3 regions of the Streptomyces sp. BJ20 genome follow, and region 2 is predicted to be linked to each of the others. Evidence: riboswitches for the same ligand, from Rfam matches in the RefSeq annotation. Region 2 holds a riboswitch; each other region holds the start of a gene.
The links. Region 2 has a riboswitch for cobalamin ahead of MTR79_RS08995 (energy-coupling factor ABC transporter permease). Riboswitches for the same ligand answer to the same signal wherever they lie in the genome.
Positions count from the first base shown of each region.

Region 1: it holds a riboswitch for cobalamin, as region 2 does, so the genes downstream of both, MTR79_RS13440 (ABC transporter substrate-binding protein) here and MTR79_RS08995 (energy-coupling factor ABC transporter permease) in region 2, are expected to answer to the same signal.
Region 3: it holds a riboswitch for cobalamin, as region 2 does, so the genes downstream of both, MTR79_RS13465 (hypothetical protein) here and MTR79_RS08995 (energy-coupling factor ABC transporter permease) in region 2, are expected to answer to the same signal.

Region 1 covers NZ_CP094918.1:2,952,921-2,956,185, forward strand. Annotated here, with positions in the region: gene MTR79_RS13435 (iron ABC transporter permease) at 1-570, opposite strand, end outside; gene MTR79_RS13440 (ABC transporter substrate-binding protein) at 567-1,592, opposite strand; cobalamin riboswitch at 1,641-1,762, opposite strand; gene MTR79_RS13445 (class I SAM-dependent methyltransferase) at 1,852-2,601, opposite strand; gene MTR79_RS13450 (MFS transporter) at 2,570-3,265, opposite strand, start outside.
Region 2 covers NZ_CP094918.1:1,956,596-1,959,860, forward strand. Annotated here, with positions in the region: gene MTR79_RS08980 (ATP-binding cassette domain-containing protein) at 1-43, opposite strand, end outside; gene cbiQ (cobalt ECF transporter T component CbiQ) at 40-789, opposite strand; gene MTR79_RS08990 (energy-coupling factor ABC transporter substrate-binding protein) at 797-1,168, opposite strand; gene MTR79_RS08995 (energy-coupling factor ABC transporter permease) at 1,165-1,875, opposite strand; cobalamin riboswitch at 1,905-2,088, opposite strand; gene MTR79_RS09000 (ABC transporter substrate-binding protein) at 2,280-3,265, shown strand, end outside.
Region 3 covers NZ_CP094918.1:2,958,296-2,961,560, forward strand. Annotated here, with positions in the region: gene MTR79_RS13460 (cysteine synthase family protein) at 1-716, opposite strand, end outside; gene MTR79_RS13465 (hypothetical protein) at 713-1,594, opposite strand; cobalamin riboswitch at 1,834-1,984, opposite strand; gene MTR79_RS13470 (ferric reductase-like transmembrane domain-containing protein) at 2,254-3,243, shown strand.

The sequences.
Region 1 (3,265 bases), 1.0 Mb from region 2:
CACCGCCGCGATCGCCACCCCGGACAGCACCAGCCGTGCCGAGGTGATGCGTCCGCCGGTGCGGGCGGTGGCGTACACGAGCAGGAGCGCGCCCAGGGCGCCGAAGAAGGCGGCCACGGACAGGGAGAGCGCCCCGAAGAGGGTGACCCCGAACACGATCACGGAGACCGCGCCGAGGGACGCGCCGGAGGACACGCCGAGCAGATACGGCTCGGCGAGCGGGTTGCGCACCAGGGCCTGCAGCGCGGTGCCGATCACCGCCAGGCCGGCGCCGGTGACCGCACCGAGCAGCACCCGCGGCGCCCGCACGTCCACCACGATGGTCTCCCTGGCCCGTGACCAGTCCGGCTGCTGCCAGTCGGCGCCCAGTGCGTGCGTCACGATGCCCCACACCTGGCCGGGTGGCACCTGGACGGAACCGATCGCGAGGCCCGCCGTGGCGGAGACGACGAGCAACGCCGTGAGTGCCAGCAGTGTGACGGCCAGCCGTGTACGGCCTGTCTCCGGCCTGGTGGTCTTCCGCCGAGGCGCCGCCTTTTGGGCGGGCGTGCCCGTGGCGGCCTGGGTCACCGGAAGCTCTCGGGGTGCAGTCCGCGGGCCAGGTCCTCGACTGCGTAGGCCGAGCGGATGCCGACCAGGGTGGCGGTCAGCGGCAGGACGACGAACCGCTTGTTCCTGACGGCGGGTACGTCGGCGAGCGCGGGCTGGGAGAGCAGGTACTTCTTCTTCTCCTCGACGCTGCCGGCACCGGCGTAGTCGTAGATGGCGATGACCTCCGGCTTGCGCTCGACGACCTGCTCCCAGGAGACGTCGCCGAAGACGTCGTCCAGGTCGGCGAAGACGTTCTCGCCGCCGGCCAGGTGGATCAGTTCGGTGCCCAGGCTCTTGCCGCCGGCGGTGAAGGCGCTCTTGTCGCCGCTGTCGTAGACGAAGACGGACACTTCGGACTCGCCCCCGACCGCCGCGGTGGCCTTGCCGACGCGGCTTTGCAGGTCGGTGACCAGCTTGTCAGCCCGGTCCGGGACACCGAAGACCGTGCCGATGGTGCGGATCTCGTCGTAGGTGTCCTTCATCGTCACCTTCTTCTTGCCGCAGTACTCGCGGTTGAGGTAGGTGTCGATGCCTGCGTCGGCGAACGCCTTGCGGGAACGGCCCTCCTTCTCGTCGAAGGCGCTGCCGTAGCCGCCGTAGACGAAGTCGGGCTCGGCGTCCAGGACCGTCTCGAACGACGGTTCCCTCTTCGCCAGTTCGGGGATCGCCTTGTAGTCCTTCTCGAGTTCGGGCAGGACGGCGGAGTCGGGGAAGGCCGTTCCGGCCATGCGGTCCTTCAGGCCGAGGGCGAGCATGAGTTCCGCAGGGTGCTGGTGGATGGTGACCACCCGCGACGGCGGCCTGTCGTACGTCGTCTTCACGCCGCAGTTGTCGATGGTGACGGGGAAGCCTGCGGGCACGGCCGCGGTGGCCTTCGCGTCGCCGCCGCTCTCGCCGGACGAGCCGCAGCCGGTGGTCAGCAGCACGGACGAAAGAGCCAGGGCAGCGGCCGTGGCATGAAGGAGCCCGCGTGTGCGGGCAGGGGTGAACGAAGGGGACACGTGAAGCCTCCTGGAGTCCGCGCTCCTCGGATCGGGCCCGCGACGGACCAGTGTCCTGACTCCCGGATCGACGTTCCCTCCGCCTTCCCGCGCTGGGCGCAGTGGCATGTCGGAGGGGCGCTCCCCGGTCACAGTGGCGGGACCGTGCCGGATTCGCACCGGCTTCCTGTCTCCCGTCGCGGCGATGACCAGGTGATCCTACGTTTCCCCGAGCCGACGGCGAAAGGGCGTACGGGCCCGGCCGCACGCCCCGCCTTCCTCACGCTTCGCGGACAGCCCGAAGGACGAGCCGTTCGGCGTCCTCGTCGTAGGGGCGCCCGTCGAAGCCGCCGAAGACCTCCACTCGGCCGAATCCCGCCTCCTCGACCATCCGCCGCAACTCCACGGCGCTGTACACGAACCAGGTCAGAGTGGTCCGCGTCACCCGCTCGCCCCGGACCAGCACCCACTCGCTGCGCAGCCGCGCCCACTCGTCCAGCACGGTGTCGGTCTGCACCATCAGGTCGTCGCCCCGCCGCACCACCTTGGGCGGGGTGACCCCGCGGGCCAGGAGCTCCTTCCCGGCGAGGTCCAGGACGAGCGTGCCGCCGGGGGCCAGGCAGGCGTACATCGTGCGCAGGACGCGCGCGTTGTCGGCAGGATCCTCGAAGTATCCGAAGGAGGTGAACATGTTGAGCACGACGTCGAAGCCGCCCGGCGCCTCGTACTCGCGTGCGTCGGCTCGTACGTACGTCACGTCGGCACCGGCGTCCGCCGACCGTTTGCGTGCCCGGTCCAGCATGGCCGGACTCAGGTCCACTCCGGTCACGCGGTGCCCGCGACGGGCGAGCGGGACGGTGAACACGCCCGGCCCGCAGCACAGGTCCAGCACGCGTGACCCGCCGGGGAGATCGAACAGCGGGGAGGTGTCGAGCAGTTCCTCGGCCTGCTCGTAGCGCTGCTCGGAGAAAAGGAAGTCATGGAACTCGGTCCAGAAGTCATCGTCCTGGAATCCGCCCGTCCGTGCCATCGCGCGTCAGTGCTCCTTCATGGTCGCCGTCGGAGACAGGGAGCCGCGCCGTGCGACGGCGCAGCGTGAGCAGCAGAGGGGGAAGCAGCAGACACTGGACGGCGGCCAGCAGCCAGAACCATCCGGTATCTCCCGTCCGTTCGCCGAGGCCGTACAGCTGCCCGCCCAGCACGCCGCTCGCGCAGGCGCCCAGGCCCGCGGCCAGCCGCTGCTGACCGAAGACCACGGCGTCGGAGCGAGGGCTGCGGCGCAGCGCCTCCAGGTCGTTCTTGAGGAACAGCACGATGTCCCCGAGGGTGATCAGCGCCCCGCCCGCCAGCAGCGCCGCCCGGGTACCGGCCGCCAGCACGGCCGAGCCCGTCGCCAGACCGGTGAAGCCGACCGCGAGGGCGAGGGAGTACGGCATGCGCCGGATCAGGCCGGATGCGAGCGGCTGTACGACGATGACCAGTGTGAAACAGAGCAGCAGCACCACGCTGTAGAACGCGCTGGAGGCGCGCTCGACGGCGTACACCGCCAGGAAGTGCTGGAAGTGGAAGTAGAGGTAGAAGGCGAGCGCGTTGGCGGCGAAGGGCAGGAGTGCCACGCCGGCCAGAAGACCTGGGCGGGCCGTGTCCTCCGATGCGGGAGGACGCGCGCCGTCGGTCCCGGGCAGCCGCGCGTG
Region 2 (3,265 bases):
CGAACGACACGTCCCGCAGTGACACCAGCCCGGATCCGCTCACGACAGGGGCCTTTCCAGTACGAAGGTGAGGGCGGCCAGCGCCGCGAGAAGCGTTCCGCTCGCTGCCGTGAACCGGACGGACACCCGGGCCTCCGGCACCAGCACGCGCAGGGCGCCGTCGTAGCCGCGGCCCGCGAGCCCGGTCTGCAGCCGCGCGGCACGGTCGAAGGACCGGACGAACGCGGTCGCGCCGAGCCCGCCGAGCGAACGCCAGGTCGCCGCGCGGGTGGTGTGGCCGAGCCGCGCCGCCTGTGCCCGGTGCACCCGGCGCACCGAGTCCAGCAGCAGGAAGCTCATCCGGTACGTCACGAGCGCCACGTCCACGAGCGGCGCGGGCACCCCGGCGCGCACCAGGCGTGGCAGCAGGTCCGACATCGGCGTGGTGAACGCGAACAGCAGCACGCCCAGCGAGGCGGCCGAAGTGCGCAGCAGCAACTCCCCGGCGCGCAAGGGCCCGTCGGGGGCGGGCGACAGGAAACCACCGGGCCCGCCCACCCGCACCAGCAGGGTCAGCGCCCCGGTGACGCAGAACCCCAGCGGCACCCGGTACGCCCGCCACAGCCGCCCGGCCGGCACGCCCGCCGGGCCGAGCAGCAGCACCAGCGCGGTGACCAGTACCAGTGCGGCGCCCGGCCACGGGGGCAGCGAGATCGCGAGGACGGTGAGGCCGAGACCGAGGACGGCCTTGTCCACGGGATGGCGGCGGCGCCAGCGGCTGCTGTGCGCCGCCGCGTCGATCGGCAGCACAGGCCTGTCAGTCCCGTCCGCCGTCGGCGCCGGTGGGCACTCCCGCGTCCGCGTCCTGCGCGCCGGCCGCCTCACGGGCCCGCGCCTCACCCTGCCGACGCCCGCGCCGCAGCCCGAAGTAGTACGCCAGGACGCCCGCGCCGAGCGCCGCCTGGAGGGCGAACAGCGCCGACTCGATCTCCCCGGACGGCGGTTCGTACAGCGGTGAGAACCACGGTTCGTAGTCCGGGTCGATCTCGGTGATCGCGGTCTCCGCCTCACCGTCCGCCCCGGCGAACGGCTCCTCCTTGTGGTCGCCGAGCCCGAGCGCCAGCGGGATCACGGCGAGGGCGGCGACCAGCAGCAGGAGCAGGGTGTTGATCCTCGCGTTGCGGCTCATCGGGCCACCGCCTCGGCCGACTCGGCGCGCTTGCCGCCGCCCACCGAGGTGACCAGCACCCCGAGCCGGGTCAGCTCGCCCCTGCTGGACTGCACCAGCAGGCGCATCACCAGCACGGTCAGCAGACCTTCGCTGACCGCGAGCGGGATCTGCGTGACGGCGAAGATGGAGCCGAACTTCCCCAGCGCGCCCAGGAACCCGCTGCCCGGGTCGGGGAACGCCAGCGCGAGCTGGACGCTGGTCACGCAGTACGTCGACAGGTCGGCGGCGAACGCGCCGCAGAAGACCGCGCCCATCAGCGGCACGCCGTACCGGCGCAGCAGCCGGTACACGCCGTACCCCGCCCAGGGGCCGACGACCGCCATGGAGAAGACGTTGGCGCCGAGCGTGGTGAGCCCGCCGTGGGCGAGCAGCAGCGCCTGGAACAGCAGGGTGATGGTCCCGAGCACCGCCATGACCGGCGGCCGGAACAGGATCGCGCCCAGCCCCGTGCCGGTGGGGTGGGAGCAACTCCCGGTCACCGAGGGCAGTTTCAGCGCGGACAGGACGAACGTGAACGCTCCCGACGCGCCCAGCAGCAGCGTGCTCTCGGGATGCTCTCTGACGTCACGGACGAGCGACCGGGCCCCGTGGACGACGAACGGCGCCGACGCGACGCCCCAGGCGACCGCGTGCGCCGGAGGCAGGAAACCCTCGGCAATGTGCATGGCTCAGCAGACCCTCTCCAGCACCTCGTGGATGGTTGACGCGCCTTGGCCGGTCTCCTGGCTGACGGGTACCACCGCCCGTGCTCCGCCTTCCCGGGTCCCGAAGAACCCAGTGGCTGCCCGTGAGGGCTGGAGCCGGACTTCCCGATCACAGTGGCGAGGGCCGCACCGGTATCGCACCGATTTCCCGTCACCAAGGCGTGGTGACAGTAGTCCCCGTCGCGGCCCCCTGACAAGCGGCGACGGGGGCGCGCGGAGGGCGCCCGGCGGCTCGGACTCCGGCGCGCACCTGCGCGTTCGGGCAGCGCGGCGACCGGGGTGACTGGGGGGCCTCCGTCCTGGGCAAGGTCTTCCTGCAACTAATATGCAGGAGCGATTTTCCGGCAAGAGGGATGTGAGGTTCGATGACGACCCGACGACGCATACGGGGTGCCGCCGCCGTGCTGGCGACGGCCGCGGCGGTCTCCGCCTGCTCGGCGCCGGGCTCCGGCACCACGGACGGCGCGGCGGCCGGCGAGTCCGTGGTGATCGGCGTCTCCACCGAGCCCGACACCCTCAGCCCGCTCCTCGGCTACGGCAAGGACGGCAACTCCAAGCTGTTCGACGGCCTCCTCGCCCGCAAGGCCGACATGACCCTGGAACCCGCGCTGGCCACGGCACTTCCACGGATCACGGACGGCGGACGCACCTACACGTACACCCTGCGCAAGGGCGTGAAGTTCAGCGACGGCAAGCCGCTGACCGCGCGGGACGTCGTCTTCACGTACCGCACGGTCCTCGACGACGACACCAACAACACCGCCAGAAGCGAACTCGCGGCCGTCAAGGACGTCCGGGCGGTGGGCGACGACACGGTCGTCTTCACCCTCCACCACCCCTACGCGCCGTTCGCCGCCCGCACGGTGCTGCCGATCGTCCCCGAACACGCCGCCGGCGGGCAGGACCCCAACACCGGCCCCTTCAACACGAAGCCCGTCGGCACCGGGCCGTACGTCCTCGCCGACTGGCGCAAGGGCGAGAAGCTCACCTTCAAGGCCAACCCGCACTACTGGGGCGGCACCCCGAAGGTGAAGAAGCTCACCATGGCGATCGTCGCCGACGACGACGTCCGCGCCACCCGGCTCCGCTCCGGCGACCTCGACGGCGCGGTCCTCCCGCCCAACCTCGCCACCACCTTCAAGAGCGACGACGACAAGAAGACCTACCGGGCCACCTCCTACGACGTTCGCGTCGTCACTCTCCCCAGCGGCAACCCCGTCACCGGTGACACCGCGATTCGCCGCGCCCTCGACCTCGCCGTCGACCGGCAGGCCATGGTCGACAAGATCCTCGACGGCGCCGGCCGCCCCGCCTACGGCCCGCTGCCCGTGGACGACCCGTGGTTCGCCAA
Region 3 (3,265 bases), 1.0 Mb from region 2:
TGGGTGAAGTCCAGCCAGTGCACGGTGTCGTAGAGGTGGTGGCGGACGTTGTCGAAGACGATGGACGAGCCGATGCCGGCGATGATCGCCTCGGGGTCGTGGTGGTCCTGGCTGCCGAAGGTGACGCTGCCGAAGGGCTGGACGCCGACCAGGCGCACGGAGGGGTCCGTCGCGCGCAGGCGTTCCACGATGCCGCCGGTCGAGGCTCCGGACCCCACCCCGCCGACGACGCTCAGCGACGCGTGCGGGAACTCCGCCGTGATCCGGTCGGCGACCTCCTGGTAGCCGAGGTAGTGGATGTCGTCGTGGTACTGGCGCATCCAGTGGTGGCCGGGACGCTCGGCGAGTATCTCCCGCACCCGTCGCACCCTCAGTTCCTGGTCCAGCCTGAGGTCGCGCGAGGGTCTGACCTGTTCCACCGTGGCGCCGAGGATCTCCAGCTGGGCGAGGGTGGTGGCGTCGACGGTGGTGGACGCGACGATGTGGCATCGCATGCCGTACCGGTGGCAGGCCAGCGCGAGGGCGTAGGCGTAGATGCCGCTGGAACTGTCGATCAGGGTCTGGCCCGGACGGACCGTGCCCCGCTCCAGCAGATGACGGACGGCGGCCAGGGCCGAGTAGATCTTCATCGACTCGAACCGCAGCAGGACCAGGCCGTCGGTGAGCCGGACGAGGTCCGGGACCTTCAGGGCGTCGGCGATGTGGGGGTGGATCACCCGTAGCCTCCTTGGGCGAAGGTGCACTGGTGGCCGAGCGAGTGGAAGAACGCGGAGAGTTCGGACTTGACCTCGGCCCGTGGGCGCGAGGCGAAGAGATAGCCGGCCAGACAACCGGTGTGGGCGACGAAGACGCCGTCGGCGCCGAACCGCTCACGATGGGCCTGCAGGCTGGCGAAGGTCGCCTTGGGCAGCACCTCCTGGGACAACGCGGCGCTGGTCGTCGCGGCACGGGCGACGGCGGCCGGATCGCCCGAAACGAAACCCTTCAGCAGATCGGTCAGGCACCGCTGGTACTCCTCGCCGCGGCGCCGGTAGTGGTCCAGCAGCAGGGGAGTGACGGCGGCGGTGTCCACCGTGCCGGGTTCCGTGACGTAGGCGGTGTGGAAGCCGATGTCCGGGCCCAGACGCCGCACCACCCGGTGCCGGCCGCTGAGGTACAGGGCGAACTCGTCGAGGAAGACGCTGTCGGCGCGCTCGATGTCCGCGAGGACGCCGAGGAGCACGTCCGTGTCGTACGGCAGGGAGAAGACGCGGAACAGGCAGCGCAGTGTCGCCACGATGTCCGCCGTCGAGCTGGCCATTCCCACACCCGCCGGAAGTTCGGAGTGGGTGTGCCAGTCACCCGGGGGCAGGGTGAGGCCGTAGTGGTCGAGGAAGAGCCGCGCCGCTGTCGCCGACTTCTCACCCAGTGCCGGAGTACGCGGCGGTCCCGTCACCGCCCCGGGTGTGAAGTACACCCAGGAGTGGCGGTCCACGGGAAAGGACACCACCGCGATCTCAGGCTCGGTGCCCGCTCGCAGCGGGCCTTGGTAGAGCTCGCCCAGGGTGCCGTGGCAGACACCGGACACCGTGCCGGGGGACAGGCCCCGTTCCATGAGGACACCCGCGCCGGGGCCGAGGGCCGTCCGTCGGTGGCTGCCGGGCGACATGTGGACCAGAGGGCGGAGTGACCGAAGCGAAGCGGCTGGGTCCCGCACAGCATCCTCCTCCGTACCGGTCCTTGGACAGTGACAGGAAGGAGGCGCGGCCACCCGCACGACGTACGACCGCCCGTACCGCCGACCCAGTCCACGAGGTCACGTGCACAGCCCGCGCGGGACGCGGGCGCAGTGGCAGGTCTTCGGACTCGCGGGCTCGTCCGCCGAAAGGGCGGACACCTACCGGCCGTCTCTTCCCCGGCCCTGGCGCGGGCCCAGTGACACCGACGGCTTTCGTTCCCACTCACCGCTGCGGGACAGTCCCGGATTCGCACCGGGTTCCCTCTTGCGTCGCGCCGCCGGGAGTCCGGTCGGACGGGCGGCACGAACCGACTGCGTGCCTCAGCGTAGGCCCGCTCGTACATCCGCGACAGTGGGGCTTCGACGGTTGTCCTGAATGTGGAGGGGAGGCGGAAACCAGGTGCCTTCCCGGCCAGTTGTCGCTGCGGCTCTGGCCGGATTGCGCCTCGGGGGATCACTGCCCCGTCAGCCAGACTTGTTGCCTCACGTCACCTGCGCACCGCTGCCGCGGTGCCCCGTGCCCGGGAGGCCCCCTGATGACGTCGGACACGAGGCCGGACGAGGACGGGGCGGTGGCCCCGGCCGGAAGGCAACGGCCTCCCGGTCACCGCGTCGCTCTGCGCGGTGATCTGCGGGCCGCCCTGCCCGACGCCGGCGCGGCGGTGGTGGTCACGGTGCTGGTGTTCGCCCTCCTGTGGGCGCGCATGAAGTCGGGCGAGTCGGACACCGTCGCGGTGATGCCGTTCATGGACGATCCCGGCACCTACTGGATGTATCTGCTCAGCCAGGCGTTCGGCTGGTCCGCCCTGCTGTGGGCCTGGGGCACGGTCATGCTGGGCCTGTTGCTGTCGGGGCCGCGCCCCGCCCGGTTGCCGGTCTCCCGCCCGGTGCTGGAGCGCTGGCACCGCGCCACGAGCCTGACGACCATGGCGCTGATGTTCGCGCACGCGTTGATGTTCGCGGCGGAACTCGTCCGCTACGAGACGAAGGTGGACTGGGCGGAGCGGCTGTGGGTGGCCTTCGCGGACACCTTCGTGCCGGGCTGGTACGACTCCGGAACCGGCCAGGTCGCCATCCCGATCGGTCAGGGCGCCCTGTATCTGGCGATTCCGCTGGGGCTGTTGTTCTACGTCCGGCACCGCATCGGGGCGAACACCTGGCGCCGGATGCACCGTTTCGTGATCGTCGTGTACGTGCTGAGCGTCTGGCACACCCTGCTGTACGGGACCAACGTCTGGTACGGGGAGTGGCCGCGCACCGTCCTGTGGCTGTTGCAACTGCCCGTCTCCGCACTGCTGTTGGCCCGTCTGCTGCGACCTGCCCGGCGGGCCGAGCGGCTGGGCCTGCCGAAGCGGGGCGCGGGCACGGCCCGTCCCGCCTGGTGGTGGGGACGCGCGGCCGGACGCGTCGTCGCCGGAGCCGTCGTCGTCGGGCTGGTCGTCGTGGCGGTGTCCGGGCGGGACGGCGGACGGGACCGTCCGACCCATCCGCCCGCCACGGCCCCGCACGCCCAGGAAACCGACTGACGGCCGGCACCGGGCGAGCGGG